2 regions of the Micrococcus sp. KRD077 genome follow, and region 2 is predicted to be linked to the other one. Evidence: riboswitches for the same ligand, from Rfam matches in the RefSeq annotation. Region 2 holds a riboswitch; the other holds the start of a gene.
The links. Region 2 has a riboswitch for S-adenosylmethionine ahead of J1M39_RS07000 (O-acetylhomoserine aminocarboxypropyltransferase/cysteine synthase family protein). Riboswitches for the same ligand answer to the same signal wherever they lie in the genome.
Positions count from the first base shown of each region.

Region 1: linked by a shared signal. The riboswitch ahead of J1M39_RS09465 (flavin reductase family protein) and the one ahead of J1M39_RS07000 (O-acetylhomoserine aminocarboxypropyltransferase/cysteine synthase family protein) in region 2 are both predicted to bind S-adenosylmethionine.

Region 1 is NZ_JABFAZ010000037.1:38,000-43,036, forward strand. It holds gene hisD (histidinol dehydrogenase) at 1-1,188, shown strand, start outside; gene J1M39_RS09450 (RNA-binding S4 domain-containing protein) at 1,199-1,567, shown strand; gene J1M39_RS09455 (hypothetical protein) at 1,615-1,971, opposite strand; gene J1M39_RS09460 (hypothetical protein) at 1,952-2,242, shown strand; SAM riboswitch class IV at 2,424-2,543, shown strand; gene J1M39_RS09465 (flavin reductase family protein) at 2,617-3,141, shown strand; gene J1M39_RS09470 (cold-shock protein) at 3,380-3,583, shown strand; gene J1M39_RS09475 (MFS transporter) at 3,794-5,014, opposite strand.
Region 2 is NZ_JABFAZ010000024.1:120,743-125,779, reverse strand. It holds gene J1M39_RS07010 (SGNH/GDSL hydrolase family protein) at 1-512, shown strand, start outside; gene metX (homoserine O-acetyltransferase MetX) at 588-1,718, opposite strand; gene J1M39_RS07000 (O-acetylhomoserine aminocarboxypropyltransferase/cysteine synthase family protein) at 1,715-3,082, opposite strand; SAM riboswitch class IV at 3,213-3,328, opposite strand; gene J1M39_RS06995 (VOC family protein) at 3,506-4,141, shown strand; gene J1M39_RS06990 (CPBP family intramembrane glutamic endopeptidase) at 4,160-4,933, opposite strand.

The DNA.
Region 1 (5,037 bases), on a different contig from region 2:
CACGGCGGCGAGCAGACCCTGTTGGACCTGGCCGAGCGGTTCGACGGTGTCCGTCCGCCGGCCCTGCGCGTGCCCGCGGAGGCGCTCGAGGCCGCCCTGGCCGGGCTCGACCCGCGGGTGCGCGCCGCCCTGGAGGAGTCGATCCGCCGGGCCCGGCTCGTGCACGACGCCCAGCACCCCCAGGACTCCACGGTCGAGCTCGGCGAGGGCGCCGTCGTCGAGAACCACTGGACCCCCGTGGGCCGCGTGGGCCTGTACGTGCCCGGCGGCCGCGCCGTGTACCCCTCCTCGGTGGTGATGAACGTGGTGCCCGCGCAGGCGGCCGGCGTGGGGAGCCTCGCGGTGACCTCGCCCCCGCAGCGGGACCACGGCGGCCTGCCCCACCCCACCGTGCTCGCCGCGTGCGCGCTGCTGGGCGTGGACGAGGTCTACGCGGCCGGCGGCGCCCAGGCCGTCGCCATGCTGGCGCACGGCATCCAGGACGACGACGGCGGGTGGCTCTGCGCGCCCGTCGACCTGGTGACGGGGCCCGGCAACGTGTACGTGGCCGCCGCGAAGCGCGCCCTGCAGGGCGTGATCGGCGTGGACGCCGAGGCCGGGCCGAGCGAGATCGCCGTGATCGCGGACGGCACCGCCCGCGCCGACTGGGTGGCCGCGGACCTGATCAGCCAGTCCGAGCACGACCCGCTGGCCGCCTCCGTGCTCATCACGGACTCCGAGGACCTGCTCCGGGACGTGCTGGCGGCGATCGAGGCGCAGGTGCCCGGGGCGTTCCACGAGGACCAGATCCGCGAGGCCCTCACCGGCCCCCAGTCCGGCGTGCTGCTGGTGCGGGACATGGACCAGGCCGTGGAGGTCTCCGACCGCTACGCCACCGAGCACCTCGAGATCCAGACGCGCGACCCCGAGGACCTCGTGGGGCGCATCCGCAACGCCGGCGCCGTGTTCGTGGGCCCGCACGCCCCCGTGCCGCTGGGCGACTACTCGGCCGGGTCCAACCATGTGCTCCCCACCTCGGGGACGGCCCGGCACTCCTCCGGTCTGAACACGGTGACGTTCCTGCGCCTGCAGCAGCGCATCCGCTACACGGAGACCGGGCTCAAGGAGGTCGCGGACGGGATCGGCGTGCTGGCCGAGGACGAGCGCCTGCCCGCGCACGGCGCCGCGATCCGCGCCCGCTTCGCGTGAGGGGGCGGGCGTGAGCGGCGTCCGCATCGACGCGTGGCTGTGGGCCGTGCGGCTGTACAAGACCCGGTCCGCGGCCACGGCGGCCGTGCGCGCAGGCCACGTGCGCATCGACGGCGAGCCCGTGAAGGCGGCGACGCCCGTCGTCGTCGGGAACCGGGTGCGGGTGCGCCAGGACGGAGGTGAGCGGATCCTCGAGGTCACGGGGCTGATCGCCAAGCGGGTGGGCGCCCCCGTGGCCCGGCAGCAGTACGTGGACCACTCCCCGCCGCCCATGCCGCGTGAGCTGCTCGCGGTGCCGTACCGCGAGCGGGGCGCGGGCCGGCCCACCAAACGGGACCGCCGGCAGCTGGACGCGCTGCGCGGCCGCGACCGACGCTGAGCGTCTCCGTCCTCCCCGCGCCGTCATCCGCCGTCGTGATGGCGGCCTCATGCGGAGGGTGCGGTCAGCACCATCCGGAACGACTTGTCGTTGTCCACCGTGACGGTGAACGTCATCGGCCCCGCCTCATCCACGGGGGGAGTCGCCGCCGACCAGCCGCCGCACAGCGCCTCCGATCCGGCCATCCAGGTCTTCGTTCCCCCGCCACCCCGTGAGGTCAGGATCTCCGTCTCACCGGTGGCATCCGAAGGACACAGCACGATGACCCGAAGGACCGCACCCTGTTGAGCGTCCACGGTGATCTGCTGTGTGCCCGTCCCGACCGCCTCCTCCAGGACGGACTCCTTCTCCGGGTCGAGATAGCCCGCATCCGGATGCCGGCGCGTGTACTCGACCAACGTCATCCCGTCCTCCTCGAACAGCGCGGCGGGGAGTGCTTCTTCACCGGCGGGTGACGACGCGGACGAACCGGTGGCGGAGGCCGACCGGGTTGCCGAGGGGGCCGCTGACGTCACGGTGACGGAGGACGCCGCAGCGGTGGATGCCTTCGCGGTGGAGGAGACGCTGCCCGGGGAAGCGGAGCATCCCGAGATGGCGGTACCGAGGAGAGCCGCGACGACCACGGCGGCCGACAATGCCGCACGGTTCTTCTCGATGTCCATCCGCATGATCTGATCCCTCTCAGAGAACCGTCTGCGGGGGCCGGAGGCCGCGGTCTCGAGCTCCCCCCTCTCGAGTGGCTTGATCCTGGCCGGCGATGCGCGGTGTGTCAAGCATCACATCGGGCAGCTCGGATGACGCCGCGCGACCGCCGCGCTTTGACCACCCCACGGACCCCTCCGTAGGCTGACCCCAGAATCACGAGTTCCCGTCATTCACGGCCCTGGCCGGCGGGACGGCAACCCTCTCACGCAGTAGTGGGGTGCTCCAGGTGATGATTCGGCCCCTCGGACACCCCGACGGGCAAGTACCGCGCCTCCGCGGATCCGGGCGATCCGCGTTCCCGCCTTCTGCGGAGCCGCGCCAGTCATCGGAAGAGGACGCGCGCCATGACCCTGACCCACGAACCCCACACCGCCACGTGGGACACCGACCTGTCCCTCGGCAACCTCCGCTCCGGCCTCTCGGCCTTCCCCACCGGGGTCGTCGCGCTGGCAGGCCTCGCCGACGGCGTCCCCGAGGTGATGGTCTCCTCCTCCTTCGGCGTGGGCATCTCCTGGGAGCCGGCCCTCGTGTCCTTCTCCGCGCAGAACAGCTCCCGCACCTGGCCGCGCCTGCGCCGGGCCGGGGCGATCGGCGTCTCCCTGCTCGCGGCGGACCAGACGCCGCTGTGCCGCCAGCTGGCCTCCCGCGAGGGCGACCGCTTCGCCGGTCTCGACGTGCACCGCAGCCCGCACGACGCCCTGCTGATCGGGGGCTCCTCGCTCTGGCTCGAGACGCGGGTGCACGCCGAGGTCCCGGCGGGCGACCACACGGTGGTGCTGCTGGAGGTGACGGCCTTCGCGGATCACACGGACGCCGCTCCCCCGGCCGCCCTGCACCGCAATCTCTTCCACGGCCTGCGCGCGCTCTGAGCGAACTCCAGGTGAACAATCGGGCCCCTGGTTCCCGGTCGGCGAGATCCGTGCAATGATGGAGCCTGAAGTTGATCAAGCTGTATCCCGCCATCTTCACTGCTCGTCAGCCCGGCATCGCCGGCGTCGATGAGTGTTGGGCAAGCGGTTCAGTCTCGCCGCTTCACCCGCGTCCCACATCCGGGCCGCGGTCCAACACCGCCACCGCACCGCGGGGGCACATCGAAAGGACACCATCATGGCTGTCGGTACTGTCAAGTGGTTCAACGCTGAGAAGGGCTACGGCTTCATCGCCCCCGAGGACAACTCCGCGGACGTGTTCGTGCACTTCTCCGCCATCCAGGGCGGGGGCTTCAAGGAGCTCCAGGAGAACGACCGCGTCGAGTTCGAGACCCAGGACGGCCCCAAGGGCCTCCAGGCCGCCAACGTGACGAAGCTCTGATCTTCGCCTGACGCACGGCTTCCGACGCCCCCGGTCCGCACGGACCGGGGGCGTCGTCGTGTGTCAGGCGTCCACGCCCCGCCGCGCACTGCGCCGCACTCCGCCGTACGCCCGTTCGACCGCGGCGCTGCGACATCACCGCAGGGCTGCACTGCGGTGATGTCGCTGAGGCGCGGTCCTCCGGGGTGGGCCTCGTCCTGGCCCTGCGCGTCAGGCCACGCCCCGCCGGCCCACGTGGCGACGCAGCAGCAGCACCACGCCCAGGGCCAGCAGATACCCGGCCGCGACGACCGCGAAGCCGGCCCGGTAGTCGCCCGTGACGTCGCGCAGCAGGCCCATCAGCAGCGGGCCCAGGGCGAAGCCGGCGTACATGCCCATCGAGTTCGCCCCGGTCGCACGGCCCAGCCGCTCGGCCGGCACCTCGCTCAACAGGCCCGCGTTGATCACCACGTTGGCGCCCAGCACCGTCAGGCCGTGCACCGCGGCGCCCACCCACAGCAGGGCCGGCAGGTCCAGCAGGTCCGCGGCGAGGAACACCGCGACGCCGGCCACCGCACCCAGGCAGATCACGGCCAGCAGGGTGGTGGGCCGGTCTCCGGAGCTCATCCGCCGGCTCCACCCGATCCGGGAGAGCACCCCCACCACCCCGGACACGGCCGCCGCGGCGCCGCCGGCCACGAGCGTCATTCCCAGCGTCTCGACCGCGAAAAGCGGCAGGTACGTGTTCGTGGCCTGCATGCCCAGGCCGGTGAGGAACGCGATCGCCGCGAAGAACCAGACCGTGGCCGGCAGGGGCGAGGTGTCCCGCCGTCGTCGCCCGCCGACGGGGCCGGTGGCCGGCGGCGGCGCCCCGGGCAGCGGCGGGGCGACGACCAGGGCGAGCACCCAGAGCGCCCCGATGAGCACCGCGGCCCCCAGCGCGGCGCCCGTCCAGCCGAGGGCGAGGGACGCGGCCGGGAAGAACAGGCCGCCGACCAGCTGGGCCGCCTGCACGCCGGACTGCTTCACCCCGACCCACCCGATGCGCCTCTCCGGCGGCACCACGGTGCGGATGATCCGGTTCGTGGTGGGGTTGGAGATGGCCTGCGTGACGCCCGCGACGGCGGCCGCCGCGTACAGCACGGGCAGGGACGGGGCGACGGCGCCGAGCACGAGCGCCGCGGCGGTGCCGCCGAAGATGATGCTCAGCTGCGCGCGGGCGGACAGGCGGTCGGCGACCCGGCCGAGGCCGAGGGAGGTGACGGCGGCCGCCGCGAACACGACCGTCATCACGGTGCCGAGCTGGCCCGAGGTGACGTCGAGCCGCTCCATCACGACCGTGGAGGAGGCGGAGACGCCGTAGTTGAACAGGGGGCCGGCGCCCATGGCCGCCAGCAGCACCCACAGCAGGGCCGCGGAGGGGCGGCGAGCGGCGGGGGCGGGCGGGGTCACGGCCCCAGGCTACGACCCCTCAC
Region 2 (5,037 bases):
TCGTCGAGCGTCTGGCCTCCGACGGCGCCACCGTGCTGCTGTTCAACGCGACCGACGTGAAGGGCACGCCCGTCATCGGCCGCATCCGCGGCACCGTGGCGATCTACAACGAGAACGTGCGCACCATCGCGCTGCGGCACGACGCGCTGGTGCCGGACATGTGGTCGCTCAAGGACCTCGCCCGGCGGGAGATGTGGGCCGAGGACCGCCTGCACTTCTCTGCGCTCGGCCACCACACGATCGCCGCGATGGTGCTGGACACCCTCGGCGTGGAGCACGGCCTCGAGCACCTGCGCCTCTCCCCGCCGGCGCCGCGCACGTGGCGCGCGGCCCGCGCGTCGGACGCCGCATGGGTGCGCACGCACCTGGCGCCGTGGGTGGTCCGCCGCCTCCGCGGCGTCTCCTCCGGCGACGGCGTCACGGCCAAGCGCCCCGTCCCCGAGCCGCTCTTCGGCGCGCCGATGCCGCAGGGCTCGGACCACACCGAGCCGCTGGACATCGTCGAGCCCTGAGCCCGGCCGGCGGGGACCGGTGGCCGTTTCCCGAACGACAGTGCCGCGACACGCCGCCGTTTCCCGAACGAAAGCTCAGAGGGCGAGGGTGCGCTTGAGCGTGTCGGCCACCTGGCCGTATTCGGTGAGGAAGCCGTCGTGGCCGATGGGCGAGGCGATCGTGTGCACCGGCGGCCGCGCGGGCAGCGCCGCCGCGAGCGCCTCGGACTCGGCCGGCAGGTAGAGCCGGTCCGAGTCGACGGCGGCCACGAACGCCCGGCCCCGGTAGTCCGCGAGCGCCGCCGCCACGCCGCCGCGCCCCCGCCCGACGTCGTGGCCCATGAGGGCCTCGGTGACCACGAGGTAGGAGTTCGCGTCGAACCGGTCGGTGAGCTTGGCCGCCTGGTGGTCCAGGTAGGACTCCACGGCGTAGCGCCCGCGCCCGCCCGGCACCCCGACGACGGCGCCGAACGGGTCCTCGACGCCCTGCGGTTCCCGGCCGAACCGCTGGCCGAGCTCGCCCGCCGTGCGGTAGGTGGTGTGGGCGATGCGCCGGGCGATGCCCAGGCCGGCCACGGGGCCGGGGCCGGGGTAGTAGTCGCCGCCCTGGAAGTCCGGGTCGAGGCGGATGGCCGCGGTCTGCGCCTGCCCCCACGCGATCTGGTCGGCGGAGGAGGCCGCGGTGGCGGCCAGCACGCCCACCCCGGCGACGCGCGCGGGGTGGGTCGCGGCCCACTCGAGGGCGCGAGCCCCGCCCATCGATCCGCCGATCACGGCACGCCAGGCGCCGATCCCGAGGTGGTCGGCCAGGCGCCGCTCGGCCTCGACCGCGTCCCGCAGCGTGAGGAACGGGAACCGGGAGCCCCAGGGCCGCCCGTCGGGCGCGGGCGTCGAGGGCCCGGTGGAGCCGTGGCAGCCGCCGATCATGGCGGGGGCGACCACGAACCACCGGTCCGTGTCCACGGCGCGGCCCGGGCCGACGAGGGCGTCCCACCAGCCCGGCGTCGGGTCCTCCTCGTGCGCGGCCACGTGCGCGTCGCCGGTGAGGGCGTGCAGCACGAGCACGGCGTTGGAGCCGTCGGCGGCGAGGGTGCCCCAGGTCTCGTAGGTCAGCTCGACGTCGGGCAGCAGCCCGCCGGTCTCGGTGTGCAGCTCGCCGACCCGCAGGCGGTGGCGGCCGCCGCGGGGCAGCGCGGTGCGCGACGGACGCGTGGCGACGGCGGTCATGCCCGCTCCCCCGCGTCGTCGTCGCCGCGGCGGGCGGCGGCCGCGAAGCCGCGTTCGAGGTCGGCGAGGATGTCCTCGATGTCCTCCACGCCGAGCGAGAGCCGCACCAGGCCGGGGGTGACGCCGGCGGCGCGCTGCTCGTCGTCGGTGAGCTGGGAGTGGGTGGTGGAGGCCGGGTGCACCACGAGCGAGCGGACGTCGCCGATGTTGGCCACGTGGTGGTGCAGGGTGAGCCCGTCCACGAACGCGGCCCCGGCCTCGCGGCCGCCCGCGATCTCGAAGGAGACGAACGCGCCCGCGCCCTTCGGCAGGTAGCGCTGGGCCCGCTCGTGCCACGGGCTGGACTCCAGGCCGGCGTAGACCACGTGCTCGGCGTCGTCGCGACCCTCCAGCCAGCGCGCCACCGCGGCCGCGTTGGCCACCTGCCGCTCCATGCGCAGGGACAGGGTCTCCAGGCCGAGGTTCACCAGGAACGCGTTGAACGGGGAGATGGCCGAGCCGTAGTCGCGCAGCAGCTGCACGCGCGCCTTGAGGATGAAGGCCAGGTTGGCGCCGAGCGGCGAGCCCACCCCGAGGTCCCGCGCGTAGACGAGGCCGTGGTAGGACTCGTCCGGCTCGTTGAAGCCGGGGTACCGCTCGGCGTGCTGCGCGTAGTCGAACGTGCCGGCGTCGACGATCACGCCCGCGATGGCCGCGGCGTGCCCGCCGAGGTACTTCGTGGCGGAGTGGGTGACGACGTCGGCGCCGTGCTCGATGGGCCGCAGCAGGTACGGGGTGGCCAGCGTGTTGTCCACGATCAGCGGCACGCCGGCCTCGTGGGCGGCGTCGGCGACGGCGCGCACGTCCAGGACGTCCCCGCGCGGGTTGCCGAGGGTCTCGCCGAAGAACGCCGTGGTGTTCGGCCGGACGGCGGCGCGCCAGGACTCGAGGTCGTCCGGGTCGGTCACGAACGTCGTCTCGACGCCGACCTTGGCGAGGGTGTGCTTGAACAGGTTCTGCGTGCCGCCGTAGAGGCTGGCCGAGGCGACCACGTGGTCGCCGGCGCCGGCGAGGTTGAGGATCGCGAACGTCGTCGCCGCCTGACCGGAGGCCAGCAGCAGCGCGCCCACACCGCCCTCGAGCGCGGCGATCTTCTCCTCCACCGGGCCCTGCGTCGGGTTGCCGATGCGGGTGTAGAGCGGGTCGAGGTCCTTGAGCGCGAACCGGTCCGCGGCCACCTGGGCGGACGGGAAGTCGTACGAGGTGGTCTGGAAGATCGGCAGGGCGGTCGCACCGAAGGCGTGCTGGCCGACGGCGACGCCTGCGTGGACCTGCGCGGTGGAGAAGCCCCAGGCGTCGGGGGTCGGGGTGGTCTGGTCGGTCATGGCGGACCCTCCTGAGGGGTTCAGGGGCCGGACCCGGCCGCCCCGCCCGCCGGCCGACGTGCCGATCCGGGAACCGGCGTCGTCGAGGTGCCGGAGATGACCCGGCGCCGTCGAGAGGGGCCGTGGGATCGGCCCGCGCTTGCCGGCGTCCGTTGTGGGGCCGGCCTGGTCGTCACCCGGGGCACCCCACCGCGGAAGGAGGGTTGCCGGTCAGCATGCCGGGGCCTGTTGCTGACTCTCGTGACCGTGCCTCCGAGTGTAGCCCGCCGCCCCGCCACGATTTCGTCACGCGTGTCACCCGCGGATACGCTCTCCGCACGGGGCGCCCGACCCGTCAAGGGCTCGACGCCCCGCGACTCGCACCAGGTCAACCCCCGGGGCAGCCCGGGAACGGAGAGGAACAGCGCAGTGCACACCTGTCGCATGGACCACGTGTCCTACGCCGCCGGCCCCGAGGGCCTGGACGCCACGGTCGCCCGCATCGCCGAGACGCTGGGCATCGAGCGGATCAAGGGCGGTGTCCACCCCCGCTTCGGCACGCAGAACGCCCTGTTCCCCATGGCGGGCAGGCAGTATCTGGAGGTCGTCGAGGCCCTGGACCACCCGGCCTCCCTCAGCGCGCCGTTCGGCCAGCTCGTGCGCGCCCGCACCGAGCAGGGCGGCGGCTGGATGAGCTGGGCGGTGGCCACCACGGACATCGGCCGGTTCGAGCGCCGCCTCGGCCGTGAGGCCGTCCCCGGCAACCGTCGCTTCCCGGACGGCCGGGAGCTGTCCTGGCGGCAGATCGGCGTCAAGGGAACCCTCGCGGACCCGCAGCTGCCGTTCATCCTGCGCTGGGCCGACGGTCAGGAGGACATGCACCCCTCGCAGGCGGCCGAGCCGCAGGCCACCATCGAGCGCCTGAACATCGCCGGCTCCCCCGAGCGCCTCGCCGAGTGGCTCGGCGACGACGAGGACGGCCAGGTCCAGGACGTGAACATCGAGTACGTCGCGCCCTCCGGCACCCCGGGCATCGTCTCGGTCACCTTCCGCACCCCGAAGGGCGAGGTCACGCTCTGAGCGCGGGGGCGGGGCCGCTCAGCCGAGCAGCCCCGCCCGCGCCAGCAGCGGGTAGCCGACGAACCCGACGGCGTCCAGCAGCGTGTGCGCGATGACCAGCGGCATCACCCGGCGCACCCGCAGGAACACGAGCGCGAACACCACACCCATCAGGGCGTTGCCCACGCCCGGCCCGATCCCCTGGTACAGGTGGTACGCCCCGCGCAGCAGCGCGAGGGCGAGCACGACGACGGCCACGCGGGTCGGCAGGAACAGCCCCTCGGCGCTCGCCCACGACGACGGCACGGCCGGCGCCGGATCGCGTGCCAGGCCCGCGGCGCGCAGCCGCTGCAGATACCCGAGGCGGTCGACGAGCCAGGCGCCCACGATGACCTCCTCCAGCAGTCCGTGCCGCAGCGCGGAGAGCAGCAGGACCGGCACCTGGTACCAGCTCTCCCCGAGCGCCGAGCCGACGATCGCCGTCGTGATCCCCAGGGCCCGGCCGGCGGCGTAGACGCCGAGCGTGCCCAGCCCGATGGCCGCGAACAGGCCCAGGCCCCAGGCCAAGTCGCGGCCGGGGCGGCGCAGGTCGAGGCCGAGCACCCGGAACGGGTTCCGGCCGCGCAGGTGCATCAGGTGCAGCACGAGGGCCACCGGCACGAGCGCGAACCCGATGCCGAGCAGCTGATAGGTCAGGTCGAAGGCCCAGCGGTCGGCCAGGGCCGGGTTGAGGACGGTGGTCTGCTCGCCGAGCGGGGCCTGGGTGGCCTTGTCGATGAGCTGGACGATCGCATAGACCGCCGACTTCCCCAGGGCTGTCTCTTATACCCATCTAAAAAAAAAACACCCTCTCCCCCGGGCGCTTTCGAACGTGAGGGAGGGCCTGTCTCCCGTTCGAAAGTCCCCATCCCCCCGAT